DNA from 4 places in the Pantoea sp. X-Soil-YNGN-775 genome. Region 2 is predicted to be linked to each of the others. Evidence: predicted binding sites of a transcription regulator. Region 2 holds the regulator's gene; each other region holds the start of a gene.

Region 1 (3,541 bases), 740 kb from region 2:
CAGCTGGGTATGATCGTGGCACAGCTGGCTGATAAAACTGTCATCAGCAAACAGCGTATGGCTGCGATCGGCAATCAGCAGGCGCGGCGAAATCTGGCTGGCGTACGCCGTCAGCTCAGTACGCTGATGGCTGAACAGCGCGTTAACCGGCGCGACGCCAATTTTAAACAGCGCAAACAGCGTCAGGTAAAATTCGGCCACGTTGCCGAGCTGCACCAGCGCGGTATCTCCCGATTTGAGGCCACGACGCTGCAACGCTGCTGCCAGATTGTCACTTAAGCGGGCCAGCTGACGGTAGCTGAACTGCCGATCGCCATCAATCACCGCCACGCTGTCGCTCTGTTGGTGGCGTTCGAGGATATCGGTCATCGGCAGATCGAGCCAGTAGCCTTTTTCGCGGTAACGCGCGGCCAGATCGTCAGGCCAGCGGCTGTAGGAAATGGTCATACAGGGTCCTTTATTGCAGTCCAAAAGCGCGAAGCATGGTGTCAAGTTTGACGCCGGTTTCACGCCATTCTGATTCTGGTTGTGAGTCAGCAACGATGCCCGCGCCAGCAAACAGCCGCACGCGTGGGCCATTGACCGTGCCGCAGCGAATCGTCACCACCCATTCGCCATTGCCCTGGTCATCGCACCAGCCGACGATGCCGCCAAATAGCTGGCGCTCAAACGGTTCGAGTTGCTGTATCAGCTGCTGGGCGCGCTGATGCGGGAAGCCGCTCAGTGCCGGCGTCGGATGCAACAGGCAGGCCAGCGACAGCGCATTTTCGCGCGGGTCGAGCACTTCACCCTTAATCAGGGTGGCGAGATGCCATAAGGTTGCGGTGGTGATCAGCGACGGCACCTCCGGCACCGACAGCATCCGGCTGCGCGGTTGCAGCGTGTTGCGCATCGCATCGGTTACCAGCTTATGTTCATGGCGATCTTTATCCGAGCGCATCAGGCTCTCACCTGCGGCCTGGTCACGCTGCGGATCGGCATCACGGCGGGCCGAACCGGCCAGCGGACAGGAGCTGAAATCCCGTCCCTGTTTGCGGATCATTAATTCCGGGCTGGCCCCGACCAGTGCACCACCTTCCGGCAGCGGCAGATGAAAGTGATAGCTGTTAGGGTTCTGCGCCACGATGCGCTGCATCAGCGCCGCGGTATCCACCGGCTGTTCAGCCGTGATATCCATCAGCCGCGACAGCACCACTTTATCCAGATCGCCACGCTGCGTTGCGGCTACTGCCTGCGCTACCATATTGGTGAAATTAGCATGATCCGGCACCGCCGTGCGGCGACGCACCTGCGGCAAAGTGGCTTCGGGTGGTAAGGTAACCGCATGCAGATCGTCGCGGTTAAAGGTCTGATACGATTCGGGGATAAACAGTGCCGATGGCTGATTGACGTCAAACGGGATCGCACCCACCAGAATAGGGTGAGTAATGCCCTGTTTTCTGGCTGAGGCAAAATGGTGCTGCAATTGTTGCTGAAAATCCCCTGTCAGTGTCTCACCTGCGGTTACCGGGGTGGTCAGCGTGGTGAAGCAGCCTTGCGTGGTCAGGCTTTTCCAGGGAGAAGTAAACAGGAAGCCGCGGCACAACGCGGAGAAATCCTGCAACAAGGGATGTTCAAACGTCAACGATTCCACCATAATTTTCACCTATAAATGATAAGATAATTAATAATGATTATCATTTGTATTGTGGCCCAGTAACCTACGTTGATTAGCCGGAAGTGTCAATAAATACGCGGTGTTTCGGCTGCGTTTTCCTGCTAAATCAGCACAAACAGCAGGGCAAATAGCCAGTATAAAAGTGGACTGAAATTTATGACTAAACGTGGTGTAAAGGCGGCGATAGCGCTGTTTTTCTTCTGTATCAGCTTTGCAGTGGCGGCACAGAACGGCTGGCCGCGCACGGTGGCGGGCGCGAAAGGCAGTGTGACGCTATCACAGGCGCCGACCCGCATTGTCTCGACCAGCGTCACCCTGACCGGCTCGCTTCTGGCGATTGATGCGCCGGTGATCGCCAGCGGCGCAACGGCACCCAACAGCCGGCTGGCCGATGGGCAAGGGTTCTTCCGTCAGTGGGGCGAGGTGGCAAAACAGCGCGGCGTAAAACGTCTCTATATTGGCGAGCCAAATGCCGAAGCGATTGCGGCGGAAGCGCCGGACCTGATTGTGGTCAGTGCCACCGGCAATGACTCAGCGATTAAACTGGTCGATCAGCTGACCGCCATCGCGCCGGTGCTGGTGATCAACTACGACGATAAAAGCTGGCAGCAGCTGGTGACGCTGCTGGGTGAGGCAACCGGCCATGAAGCACAAGCCGCTGCCCGGATAAGCGCGTTCGATGCGCGTGAAAAAGCGCTCCGCTCAGCGTTGACGCTGCCGCCACAGCCGGTTTCCGCCATGGTCTGGAACGGTGACGGTCGCGCAGTTAATCTGTGGACTGAGGCGTCCGCGCAGGGGAAATTGCTGCAACAGCTGGGATTCACCCTGGCCACACCACCTGCCGACATGCAGCACGGTCACAGCATGGGGCAGCGTAAAGACATCATTCAGCTGTCAGGGGAAAATCTGGCTGCCGGGCTGAATGGACACTCGTATCTGCTGTTTGCCGCCGAACCGAAAACCGCAGAGCAGGTGATGAAGAATCCTTTCCTGGCCCAGACTCCGGCGGTGCGTAGCAAAGCGGTCTACGCGCTGGGGCTGGATACCTTCCGTCTGGATTACTACAGCGCCAGCAATCTGCTGAACCGACTGGAGGCGCTGTTCGTTAAATCATGATGATGTTTCCGCCTGCCCGGGTGCAGGCGGTTGATAACGGCGCAAACGCGCCATCAGCAGCCACATCACAACACCCAGCACGGTGGCGGCCAGACCCAGCAGGCCTGCCGCCTGCTGCGGCAGCAGCAGTGACCCCATCGCCCCGATCACCGCCGCGCCAAGCGCATCACCGGTAACATTCTGCGCCGTCCACAGGCTGTTGATCCGCCCAAGCAGCGCATCCGGCGTTAGCGTCTGGATCAGGGCATACTGCACCAGGCTGTTAATAGCACTGAAATAACCAAACGCGGCGAGGCAGACCAGACTCAGGCTGAACCACGGCATCAGGCTGAACAGGCCCAGCGCCACAAAGGCGGCAATGGCGCTGGCCAGGATCAATCGGCCCGGCTGCGACGACTGCGCCAGCCGGCCACTGGTTAAGGCACCGACCGCCGCCCCAAGTGGAACGGCGGCATACATCAGCCCCAGCTGCTCCAGTCCGACCTGCCAGTGCGGAGCCAGCGCCGGGTAGAGCACCCGCACCGCACTGGCTAAGGTGACCAGCGCGCCAACCAGCGCGGCCATGCCGACGATCGGGCTGGCGAACAGAAAACCAATCCCGGCGGATAACGCGGTCAGCGGATGTTCACGCGGTTGCGGTGGCGGCGCAAGCGTCGGCAGTCGCAGCAGGGTGAGCACCGTCAGCAAGGTGCCGATCGCCGCCAGACCGTAGTTCCAGGCCACGCCAGCATGGGCGATCACCAGGCCGGCAATCGCCGGCGACAGGAT
Region 2 (3,541 bases):
AGCCGTGAGATCTGGATCGACCGGGCGGACTTTCGTGAAGAGGCCAACAAGCAATATAAGCGTCTGGTACTGGGCAAAGAAGTTCGCCTGCGCAACGCCTATGTGATCCGTGCTGAGCGGGTGGCAAAAGATGAAGCGGGCAACATCACCTGCATCTACTGCACCAGCGATGTGGATACCCTGAGTAAAGATCCTGCTGATGGCCGCAAGGTCAAAGGCGTGATCCATTGGGTGTCGGCAGACCACGCGCAGCCAGCCGAGTTCCGCCTGTATGATCGCCTGTTCAGCGTGCCAAATCCGGGCGCAGCCGACGATTTCCTGTCGGTGATCAATCCAGAATCGCTGACTATCAAACAGGGCTTTGTTGAGCCAGGTCTGCGTGACGTGGAAGCAACCACGCCGTACCAGTTTGAGCGTGAAGGTTACTTCTGCGCTGACAGCGTCTATTCGAAGCCGTCACAGCTGGTGTTTAACCGCACCGTTGGCCTACGCGATACCTGGACTAAAGCTGGCGAATAATCGTTGGTGCTGACCTGATAAAATGGCAAAAGGGCGAGGTATCGCCCTTTTTTATTGTCCTGATTTTTGCCATCACCGAGGTTTGTGCTGTCGCCATTTTGGAGTGGTTGTTACGAAATTGTGAGAGAAATCTGAGTTTAAAAAAATTAATCAATTACCAGATGTGAATTATCCGCTTTCAGGTAGGCTATGCCGTCTCAGACATAGCTCAGCGAGTGATATAAGGAAAAAAAATGACCGTTCTCGCCCAGGAAGCCAAACACAGTGTCGTCGTTTTACATCAGCTTATTGAACGTATTTTCAATCAACCCGCCGGGTCTGATGATAGTTTTGAGCTGATGATGTCCTATTTTCATCCTGAATTTCGCATGGTTACCCCGCGCGGAACTCAACTGAACCTGAATGAAGTCGAAGATCTTTTCCGTCAGCTGCAGGGCCAGCGGGAAGGGATGCGCATCGCCACCTGCGAGCACATGGTCATTTCCCATCAGGAGAAAGAGGTCACCGTGCAGTACCGTGAGATGCAGATGCTGAACGGCAATAATCAGAGCCGCATCGCCCTGGCGATTCTGGATTACAGCACCTCGATTCCGCGCTGGCGTTACCTGCAGGAAACCCTGGTTGCCTGACTGACGGCGGAAAAAGAATAAAAAAAAACCGGTGAATTCACCGGTTTTTTTATTTCAGCCTGCGTCAGACTTACTGATCGTGCAGCGTCTCATCTTCACGGCAGTCGCCCAGCGCGCAGTGACCATACAGATAGAGGCTGTGGTTGGTCAGCTTGATGCCGTGGCGGGTAGCGATTTCACGCTGACGGGTTTCAATCGACTCGTCGCTGAACTCAATCACTTTACCGCAGTCCAGACAGATCAGGTGATCGTGGTGATGCTGCTGAGTCAGCTCAAACACCGATTTGCCGCCTTCGAAATTGTGACGGGTCACAATACCGGCATCATCAAACTGGTTCAGCACGCGGTAAACCGTGGCCAGACCAATTTCTTCGCCGATGTCGATCAGGCGTTTGTACAGATCTTCCGCGCTGACGTGATGGCACTCAGGTTCCTGAAGCACTTCCAGAATTTTCAGTCTGGGCAGCGTGACTTTCAGGCCAGCCTTCTTTAATGCGGTATTGTTGTCAGTCATGCGGATTTTGTCCTGTTACTTATATTCACTTTTGTGGCGCTTGGCCTTGAATGTCGATCTTTGCCCATTCTCATTTGCGTCTCATTATAGAACTGATGCAGTGAAATGAAAACCGAGGGGAGTGCCTAAATCACCATGGGCTGTAAGGGATACGTCACCGAGCCGGGGAGGATTTCTGCAGGAGTCTGTTAACATTTCGCTTAGTCCTATCTGCTGCCAGAGAAAATAAGCGGAAGATCGATGCGGGTATTCTACAGATTAAACGAAGAAAGTTAAAAAAATGTGGCTATTATTTCTATAGGAATTTCCGTTGCCTCAATGTGAGCTGGCGCTCACATTGAGTCGGCTACCTTCAGGCTTCGAGGATCTCTTTGAGCTGCAGTTCATCAAAAATCTGCTTAACCCATTGCTCAACGCGCGCATTAGTCAGTTCTGGCTGGCGATCTTCGTCAATCGCCAGGCCGAGGAAGTGGGTATCGTCAGCCAGGCCTTTTGATGCTTCGAAGTGATAACCTTCGGTTGGCCAGTGGCCGACGATCACTGCGCCGTGCGGCTCAATGATGTCGCGGATGGTGCCCATCGCGTCACAGAAGTACTCGGCATAATCTTCCTGATCGCCACAGCCAAACAGGGCAACCAGCTTGCCGTTAAAATCGATCTCTTCCAGCGTCGGGAAAAAGTCATCCCAGTCGCACTGCGCTTCACCGTAATACCAGGTCGGGATACCCAGCAGCAGGATGTCAAACGCTTCCAGATCTTCTTTAGTGCTTTTCGCGATGTCGTGGACTTCTGCAACGTCTTTACCCAGCTGTTTCTGGATCATTTTTGCAATGTTTTCGGTGTTGCCGGTATCGCTGCCAAAGAAGATGCCTACGAGTGCCATGAGTAAAATAACCTCTTAAATCCTGATGATGAGATGTGTGCCGCAGCACATTTCAGCGAATAATAGCAGACGAGACAAACCCGCGGAACGGTTAAAGCCTCGACATTTGCCTCTGCGTGCGTTTTGCCCGCATTAATCCAGTTTGAGTTGCGCCAGCAGCATTTGTTCAATCAATTCGCTACGGCTGAGATTGCGCTGTTCTGCCAGCGTATTGAGCGCTTCGACGGCTTCACTGTTCATTTTCAGTTCGACACGACGAAGCCCGCGCCCTTTGTCACGTTTCAGTTGATTGCGCTTATTGATGCGCAGCTGTTCATCACGCGAAAGCGGACTGGTTTTGGGTCGACCTGGGCGGCGCTCATCAGCAAACAGATCGAGCGTCGTGCGGTCAGTGTGTTCTTTTGCCATGGCTTAGTGAAACTGAATGTGCGGGCGCCAGACGCTCGCCGCGCAGATTATAAATTATTGGCCGTTACCGCGGCAAAATGACCGGCGGCAAAATTTTAGCGCGCCATCATACTCCACGCTAACTCCGGACGCCAATCCTAAACATTTGCCGCCAGGTATTTGCTTTTAAAGCGCAAAAAAGCGACGAACGCTGCGTAATACGGCATCAGGTTTTTCGGCGTGCACCCAGTGTCCCGCGCCGCTGATCACATGTGCATGGGCCGCCGGGAACTGCGTAATTAACGCGTCACGGTACTGGTTATCCAGATAGCTGGAGTCACCGCCGCGAATAAACAGTGCCGGATGCGGCCAGGCGGGAACCGGCTGCCAGCCCGAAATGGTGGCGTAGTTATCCCACAATACCGGCACGTTAAAGCGCCATTCGCCCTGCTGGAAAGATTTCAGCAGGAACTGAATCACACCCTCTTCATCAAGCAGACCACGCATCACCTGCGCGGCTTCACTGCGGGAAGTGACGCCCGCTTCCGTCACCGCGCGGATCGCCGCAAAAATGGTATCGTGGCGGCGGGTCTGATAATCCACCGGGGC
Region 3 (3,541 bases), 730 kb from region 2:
GCACACAGCGCGGCTGAACCGATGCGGCGCATAAAGATGAAACCGGCGGCAAAGTCGTTTTGCCCGCTGAGACGCGACAGCCACAGCGAGACCAGCGCAATGGCGGTGTCGGCCGCGCTGAGCTGCTGCTGCTGGGTATGCGCCAGCAGGGCCTGAAAGTTATTGCTGTCCAGCGCAACACTATGACGTAGCAGATCGGTACTGGCACTCTGGCCCGCCAGCGGCTGGTCGGAGAGCGACGCGGGCGCGGGAAGCTGTGCGCCTTTTTCGCGCCAGAACTGCGCATCACGCTGCCAGCCAGCAGATTGCTGGTAGCGTTGATACTCTTCCACCACCTCACTGAATGGCGTAAACGGGGTCGGCTCAGGCGTTTCATCACGCTGCCAGGCGCTGTAGAGATTGGTGATACGGCGGGTCAGGGCGGTAAAGCTGAAGCCATCGACCACCAGATGGTGATAACGCTGATACCAGTACCAGTGCTCATCACCCAGCCGCAGCAGGCTGTGGTGGTACAGCGGCGCGCCGCTGATCACCCGCAGGTCACCAGACATATCCTGCTGCATCAGCGCACGAGCCGCGGCGACCGGATCGGCCGAATTGCGCAGGTCAATCACCTGCGGCTCAGCAAAGTGCTGCGGCGCAGGCCACTGCTGTGGTTCACCGTCCTGCTCGCCAAACGCCATATTCAGCGTATCCGCTTCCTGCATGCCGGCAACGATAGCTTTGGCCAGCAGCGCACTGTTGAGCGCGCCGCGCAGTTCGACAAAATGCGCCACCGCGTAAGCATTGGCGTGTGGGGATAACTGGTCTGCGATCCAGATGCCGGGCTGAGCGGCAACCAGCGGTAACGTTTTCTGTTCAGTCAGATTCGGGTTCATGGTGATCTCAGACATCGTCACTCCGGCTGGCGGTGACCGGGCGGATATCGTGCCAGTTTTCATTCAGCCAGCTGAGGCAGATTGCCTGTGGCTGGGGACCAAATACCGGCTGCCAGCCAGACGGAATCGCCCGGAAGGCGGGCCATAAGCTGTACTGTTGCTGGTTATTGATCAGTACATGACAATCCTGCTGCGGATCGTCGAACGGATTGAGATGTTGCATGTAGGTCTCCTGCCCGTGCTATCCAGGCGAGATATCGCCCTGATCCTGCACGTCGCCGCTGACCGCGATCGGCCTCGGGTGTGAAAGAGGGGCGATAGGCGAATTACGGGTATTGCCACATTGCTTTTAATCCGGCCAGCAGGCCGCCGCGCCAGCAGAGCGCGTCGTGACCGCCTTCAAACTGCTGATAGCAGACCTGATGTCCGGCCGCGATTAAATCACGCTCAAATTGTTGATTTGCTGCCAGAATCAGCCGCTCACGTCGGCCTGCTTCAAGATAAAAGCGGCGCGGCGGTGCCTGCAGCAAACCTTGTTGTAGTTGTTGCGGTAGCCAGCCGTTGGGGTTACCGCGCGCCGGCCACCAAAAAGAGCCGGAAAGGCTGATGGCGGCACCAAAGGTCTCTGGCCAGCTTAAGGCGGCGTAAGCTGCGGAAAGTCCGCCAAAACTTTGTCCCGCCACCAGCGTGCTGTCGCCCTGCACCCGACAGGCGACGGTTTTCTGAATCAGCGGCAGGAGTTCGTGCTGCACCGCCAGCCAGAATTCGGCATTACAGGTCAGCTCGCGGCTGCGGTGCTCGCGATCGATAATGTCGATCATCGCATAAACCGCCGGCGGCAGTTCTCCTGCCGCGGTGAGTTGCCGCAGCGGACCGGCAATCGGCATGGTCTGCGCCCAGAACTGCCCATCCAGCAATAACGCCAGCGGGCGGTCGGCGGCAGGGGCCTCGCCGCTGCAGTAAAGCCACACCGTGCGCTGATTACCCAGTCGTTCGCTGCGCCACTGCAGCGGTTGCAACGGAATAGCCGCCGGCTGGCCGCGATCAACATCGTGCCACACCGATTGATCGGGCGCCTGCGGCAGGTGCAGCGGTGAAACCCGTAGGCCGCGTCCGCCAGCCCAGCTGCGCAACGGGTTGAGCGGGTCCGCCTGCGCTGACGGGAATTTGCCGCTCCACCATTGACGCAGCGTCTGCATATCAGTCTGGCCGTCGAATTTCTCGGCCAGGCGATCGGGTATCAGGCAATAGCTGCCGCGCCAGTCAGCGGGCAGGGTGGTTTGCCACCACCAGACATCGGTGTCGGGAACGCGTGTTAAGGAGGAGGGGGCGGCGGACTGATGGTGATCGGTCACGCCGGTGATGTTGATCCAGACGCGGCGGATCGCCGAGTGGGACTCATCACCGTGGGGATCACGCCAGAAGAAGGTGACCTGACAGGTGCCCTCTTCGCCGGGTTCAATCAAGGGAATGCCCTGTTGCTGCTGCTGTTGCCACCAGGCGTCACTGCCGGTCACTTCATTTAACCACGTCATACGCGCCATCAGTCGATCACTACACTTGATTAGGGTGATGCATGTTATGAATAATACTATTGATAATTATTTTCATTTGCAATAGGGTGTTTCCGCTCTACAGGGAGCGCGCGCATCCTCTCTGCCGTATCGGGCTTCAGACCGGGACGAGGGTCTGTTGAAGATGGTCCGGAGAGAACTGGAATGCGTTGCAGGCAAGGTACTTACCTTTTCACCGGCGCGCCGGCAGTGGCCTTTCGCTGGCAATCCAGGAATAAAAAAATGAAAAAGTTATCCCGGCTTTCGTTAGCCATTATGATTGAACTTGGCGTCACCACCTCTCTCATTTCTACCGGCGCAGCAGCAGCTGCTACTGACCCGGGCATCACCAGCAACGCATCCGATACCGCCAGCGACAGCACCATGATGGTGACCGCCGCCGAGCAAACGCTTCAGGCACCCGGTGTGTCGACCATCACCGCCGACGAAATCAAAAAACATCCGCCTGCTCGCGACGTCTCTGAAATCATTCGTACCATGCCCGGCGTTAACCTGACCGGTAACTCCACCAGCGGCCAGCGTGGGAATAACCGTCAGATCGATATCCGCGGCATGGGGCCGGAAAACACCCTGATCCTGGTGGATGGCTTGCCGGTAACCAGCCGCAACTCGGTGCGTCTGGGCTGGCGCGGCGAGCGTGACACGCGCGGCGACAGCAACTGGGTTCCGCCTGAGATGATTGATCATATCGAAGTGATTCGCGGTCCGGCGGCGGCCCGTTACGGTAACGGCGCGGCTGGTGGGGTGGTGAATATCATCACCAAAAAAGCGCTGGATAATCAGTGGCACGGCTCGTGGAGCGCCTATTACAACGTACCGCAGCATAAAGATGAAGGCGCCACCCGACGCACTAATTTTAGCCTCGAAGGGCCGTTAGGCGACGACTTCAGCTTCCGGCTGTATGGCGGACTGGCAAAAACCCAGGCCGACGCGTACGACATTAATGAAGGGCATGCTGCCCAGCGAACCGGCTCCTATGCTGGCTCCTATCCGGCTGGCCGTGAAGGCTCGGTCAATAAAGATGTCCATGCCTTACTGCGCTGGGCTTTTGCGCCGATGCAGGCACTGGAGTTGGGTGCCGGTTACAGT
Region 4 (3,541 bases), 2.0 Mb from region 2:
TTTTGTCCTGCAGGTAGCCGCCCAGCATATAGCTGCGACTGTTGGCCTGCGGCTGCATGATGACACTATAAACACTGGGGGCCGGCGACTGACGGAACGGCCGCTCGGTATCCACCTGCCGCGCATTCAGTCCGCCACTCAGCTCATGACGTCCCAGGGTTTTAGTCGCCCGGGTGTCGATTCCATAGGTGTCACTGTTGTAATCGGAATAGACGTTTTGCCAGGCGGTGGCGCTCGACGGCATCAGGGTATTGTCGTGCGCCTCAGTTTGTTGCCAGTAAATACGGCTGGTCAGGCTGTCGATGATCTCATTGTAAGGGGTGTATTCATCAGCAAGGCTGATGCCCCAGCGGCGCGTATCGCTCTGCTGCTGTGCGGTACCCCAGACCGTATTGCCTGAGGTATCCCAGCTGTCGTAATGGCTGTGATTAGTTTTGTGGTAGTAGTCGAGGGTGGCGCTCAGCTGATGCGCATCGTTGGGCTGCCAGATACCGGAACTCATAAAGGCGTCGGAGTGCCAGTTAGCAGGATACGCATCCAGCGTGTCGCTGTTATTGCGGGTTTGCTGGCCGTCGCGGCGGCTGTAGACAAAGATACCGCGCAGCTCATCGTCGCCTGCCGCGGCGGTAAGGCCGTTATGCCAGCTGCGGTTGGCGGAGTCGTAGTCGCTCTGGTAGCCAAAATAGGTCGATTTGCCGGGACGCAGGTAATCGTCGGGGGATTTGTTGCGGAACGAGACATTGCCGCCAATCGAGGTGTTGGGCTGATCAACCGCAGTGGCGCCCTTTTCAATGTCGATGCGGCCAAACAGATAAGGGTCGATGTAGTCCCGGCCAATGCCAAAACTGTCCAGCCCGGCACGTCCGACGTAACTGCGACCGGTTGCCTGGGGTAACGGGATGCCATCCACGTCCAGCCCGACGCGGTTACTTTCCAGCCCGCGAATGTTATAGCCGGTATAGCCCGCCCGATCGAAGCCGCTCTTGCCGGCAGACGATCCCCCCTGCGCGCCGGTGGCGCTGATCAGCGGTTCATAACGCATGATTGAGCCAAAATCGGTGGCCCCGCGCCGTTGCAGATCGGCTGCCGACAGGCTGGTTTTGCTGCCTGCCGTTTTTTTGATTTCGGGTGCCGTGACCGTCATTACCGTTTCGGCCTGGCTTTGGCTGTAATCGGTGCGCGCCAGCGGAGCAGATTCACTCCCGGCGGCATAACTGCAGGTGGCATGGATGGCAGAGGCGAATAACGCCAGTTTACACCGACGCAGTTGCGTCAATCCCTGAAAAAGTCGTGACATGGGCGCGAATTACCTGATTAATTGTTAGTATTCGCTCACTTGCTTGCTGGCATCATCAAAACGGCTCTGTATCAAAGCCGTAAAAACCGGACTTATTTCTGAATATAAATTATGATCCGCAATTTAATGCAATTGATAATCATTATCAATCTTATTTACATTTAACTCTATTTTGCAGCGCACAGTTTGTTAACTACAATTAACCGGTAATTTATCAATACGTTAAAGGAATAGAGTTATGGCACAAAAACCTGTGGTCGTTATCCACTACTGTATGCAATGCAACTGGCTGATGCGGTCAGCGTGGATGGCACAGGAACTCCTGCACACCTTCGCTGACGATTTGGCGGAAGTGACGCTCAGGCCGGGCACCGGCGGTATCTTCGAGATTACTCTTGATGAACATCTGCTGTGGGAGCGTAAACGGGACGGCGGCTTTCCTGACGCCACCAGCCTGAAGCAGCGGGTGCGTGACATCTGTTTCCCGGATCGTACGCTGGGCCACATTGATAAGCACAAACCTGAAGTAAGCTAAGTCGCCGGCTGGCTACCCGCAAAGGGGGAGAAGGTCAGCTACGGGTAATTTTTTCTGCCGCGTCCTGCAGTGCCGCGATCAGCGTCTGCAGCGCGGCCTCGGAGATATCCTGCTGCGCCAGTCGCGTATTAAGTGCCATTTTCAGTTCGTGAATCGCCTGTTCAACCGCCGGAATACTGCGGTTGTTGACCAGAATAGCCAGTGACGATAAACGCCCGATCAGGCTGGCAATCTGGTCGCGGTTGGCGGCCAGCAGCGTCTCGCCAGCCCCGGTCAGCCGGTAGGCTTTGCGGGTGGCCTGCGCGTCCACCACCTCAATCGCCTCCATCTCTTCCAGCAGCGTCAGATTGGGATAAATGATGCCCGGACTGGGCGAATACTCCCCTTTCGACAACTCTTCCACTGACTTGATCAGCTCATAGCCGTGCGCGGCATTCTGCGCCAGAAAATGGAGCATCAGCAGACGAATATCACTCGCCTCCAGCATTTTTTCCCGACGCTTACGCCGGCTGCCGCAACCGCCCGCGCGCGTGGATTGATCGCCAGATGAAGATGCTGAATGGTCTTTCATTGCCTGCCCGGGGAGAAGAAAAGGAGATTGATGGTAGAACGCCGCCTGGCAAAATTCAACACAGGCGGCGGACCCGCTTACTTCTGGTGCCAGTACGCCACGGCCCGCACGTAATCACTGTTTAGCCCGCGCTGGACGGTGAAGTAATCACTCAGCGCTTTAACAAACTCGCCTTCGCCGGTGAGCCAGATGAAGTAATCTTCCGACGGCATTGCCAGTCGATCCAGCCGATCGGTTAGCTGGCTGAGCTGCGCCAGTTGCATCTGGCCGCTGCCGAGCCAGTTCAGATTAACGCCCGCCGTACCGGGTAAATAGTCACGGCCGGTGGCCTGATCGACATAGGCGAACAGGTGCAGATCCGACCCGGCAATATCAGGCTGACGGCGCGCAAAAGCAGGCAAGCCGGTCTCATCACAGACATAGAGCTGGAACGCGTAATCGGTCGGTACGATCAGCGAGCCGCGCGGACCGCCGACAATCAGACTGTCGCCGATCTGCGCCTGGCTCGCCCAGTCGCTGGCCACGCCCTGTTGATGAATGTAAAAATCGAGCGTCAGCGACGAGACGCCATCAAAGGCCAGCGGCGTGTATTCACGGGCCAGCGGACGCAAACCGTCTGGCCAGACAATCCCCTGGTCGGTTATCTGCGGCAGTACCGGCGTTTCACCGGCGGTGGCGGGAAAGAAGACCTTAATGTGGTCATCGAAGCCCGGCGAAGTAAAGCCCGCCAGATCGCTGCCGCTAAATTCAATGCGCCAGAAGTTACCGGCAATGTTAGTTTTACTCGCCACCTGAATATGACGAAAGCGCAGTTCGTTACGGACGCGTTGAGGAAGGCGATCAGAGTTAGCGTTTGGCAAAATATCTCTCCTGGAACGGGGTGAATGCCCGTCACGTCAGGGCATCAGCTAAATTATGGAATCAAAATCATTCTCATCTGAGTGGCTCAGGTTAGCTATGATATATCTTCAACACAATGACGAAAAATGCGATCGACCCGGATTAAGATATATTTTAGCTGCACATCTGATGCGACGTCAGGTGGCAATGTCAGCGATGAAACGGCGGGTCAGGATTGAAAAGGCCGGTCAGCAACAAAGGGCAAGCGATAGCGGCCAGTCAGCATCTGGTGCAGCTC

Evidence for each region. The regulator Fur, encoded in region 2, represses iron uptake genes when iron is present. The targets are predictions, from matches to a motif close to ATAATAATGAGAACNACTATCAA.
Region 1: AC6I8I_RS01980 (isochorismate synthase) is a predicted target of Fur. The motif match lies at 1,664-1,686, and genes of this name have one in related genera.
Region 3: fes (enterochelin esterase) is a predicted target of Fur. The motif match lies at 2,467-2,489, and genes of this name have one in related genera.
Region 4: AC6I8I_RS15800 (TonB-dependent receptor domain-containing protein) is a predicted target of Fur. The motif match lies at 1,430-1,452, and genes of this name have one in related genera.

What each region holds. Positions count from the first base shown of each region.
Region 1 covers NZ_AP035945.1:437,189-440,729, forward strand. Annotated here, with positions in the region: gene AC6I8I_RS01975 ((2,3-dihydroxybenzoyl)adenylate synthase) at 1-447, opposite strand, end outside; gene AC6I8I_RS01980 (isochorismate synthase) at 458-1,636, opposite strand; gene fepB (Fe2+-enterobactin ABC transporter substrate-binding protein) at 1,814-2,773, shown strand; gene entS (enterobactin transporter EntS) at 2,768-3,541, opposite strand, start outside.
Region 2 covers NZ_AP035945.1:1,174,372-1,177,912, forward strand. Annotated here, with positions in the region: gene glnS (glutamine--tRNA ligase) at 1-519, shown strand, start outside; gene AC6I8I_RS05470 (hypothetical protein) at 753-1,148, shown strand; gene fur (ferric iron uptake transcriptional regulator) at 1,219-1,662, opposite strand; gene fldA (flavodoxin FldA) at 2,015-2,545, opposite strand; gene ybfE (LexA regulated protein) at 2,678-2,953, opposite strand; gene ybfF (esterase) at 3,119-3,541, opposite strand, start outside.
Region 3 covers NZ_AP035945.1:447,187-450,727, forward strand. Annotated here, with positions in the region: gene AC6I8I_RS02010 (enterobactin synthase subunit F) at 1-893, opposite strand, end outside; gene AC6I8I_RS02015 (MbtH family protein) at 886-1,101, opposite strand; gene fes (enterochelin esterase) at 1,205-2,422, opposite strand; gene AC6I8I_RS02025 (TonB-dependent siderophore receptor) at 2,675-3,541, shown strand, end outside.
Region 4 covers NZ_AP035945.1:3,398,755-3,402,295, forward strand. Annotated here, with positions in the region: gene AC6I8I_RS15800 (TonB-dependent receptor domain-containing protein) at 1-1,297, opposite strand, end outside; gene AC6I8I_RS15805 (Rdx family protein) at 1,536-1,832, shown strand; gene AC6I8I_RS15810 (PadR family transcriptional regulator) at 1,867-2,403, opposite strand; gene AC6I8I_RS15815 (siderophore-interacting protein) at 2,481-3,263, opposite strand.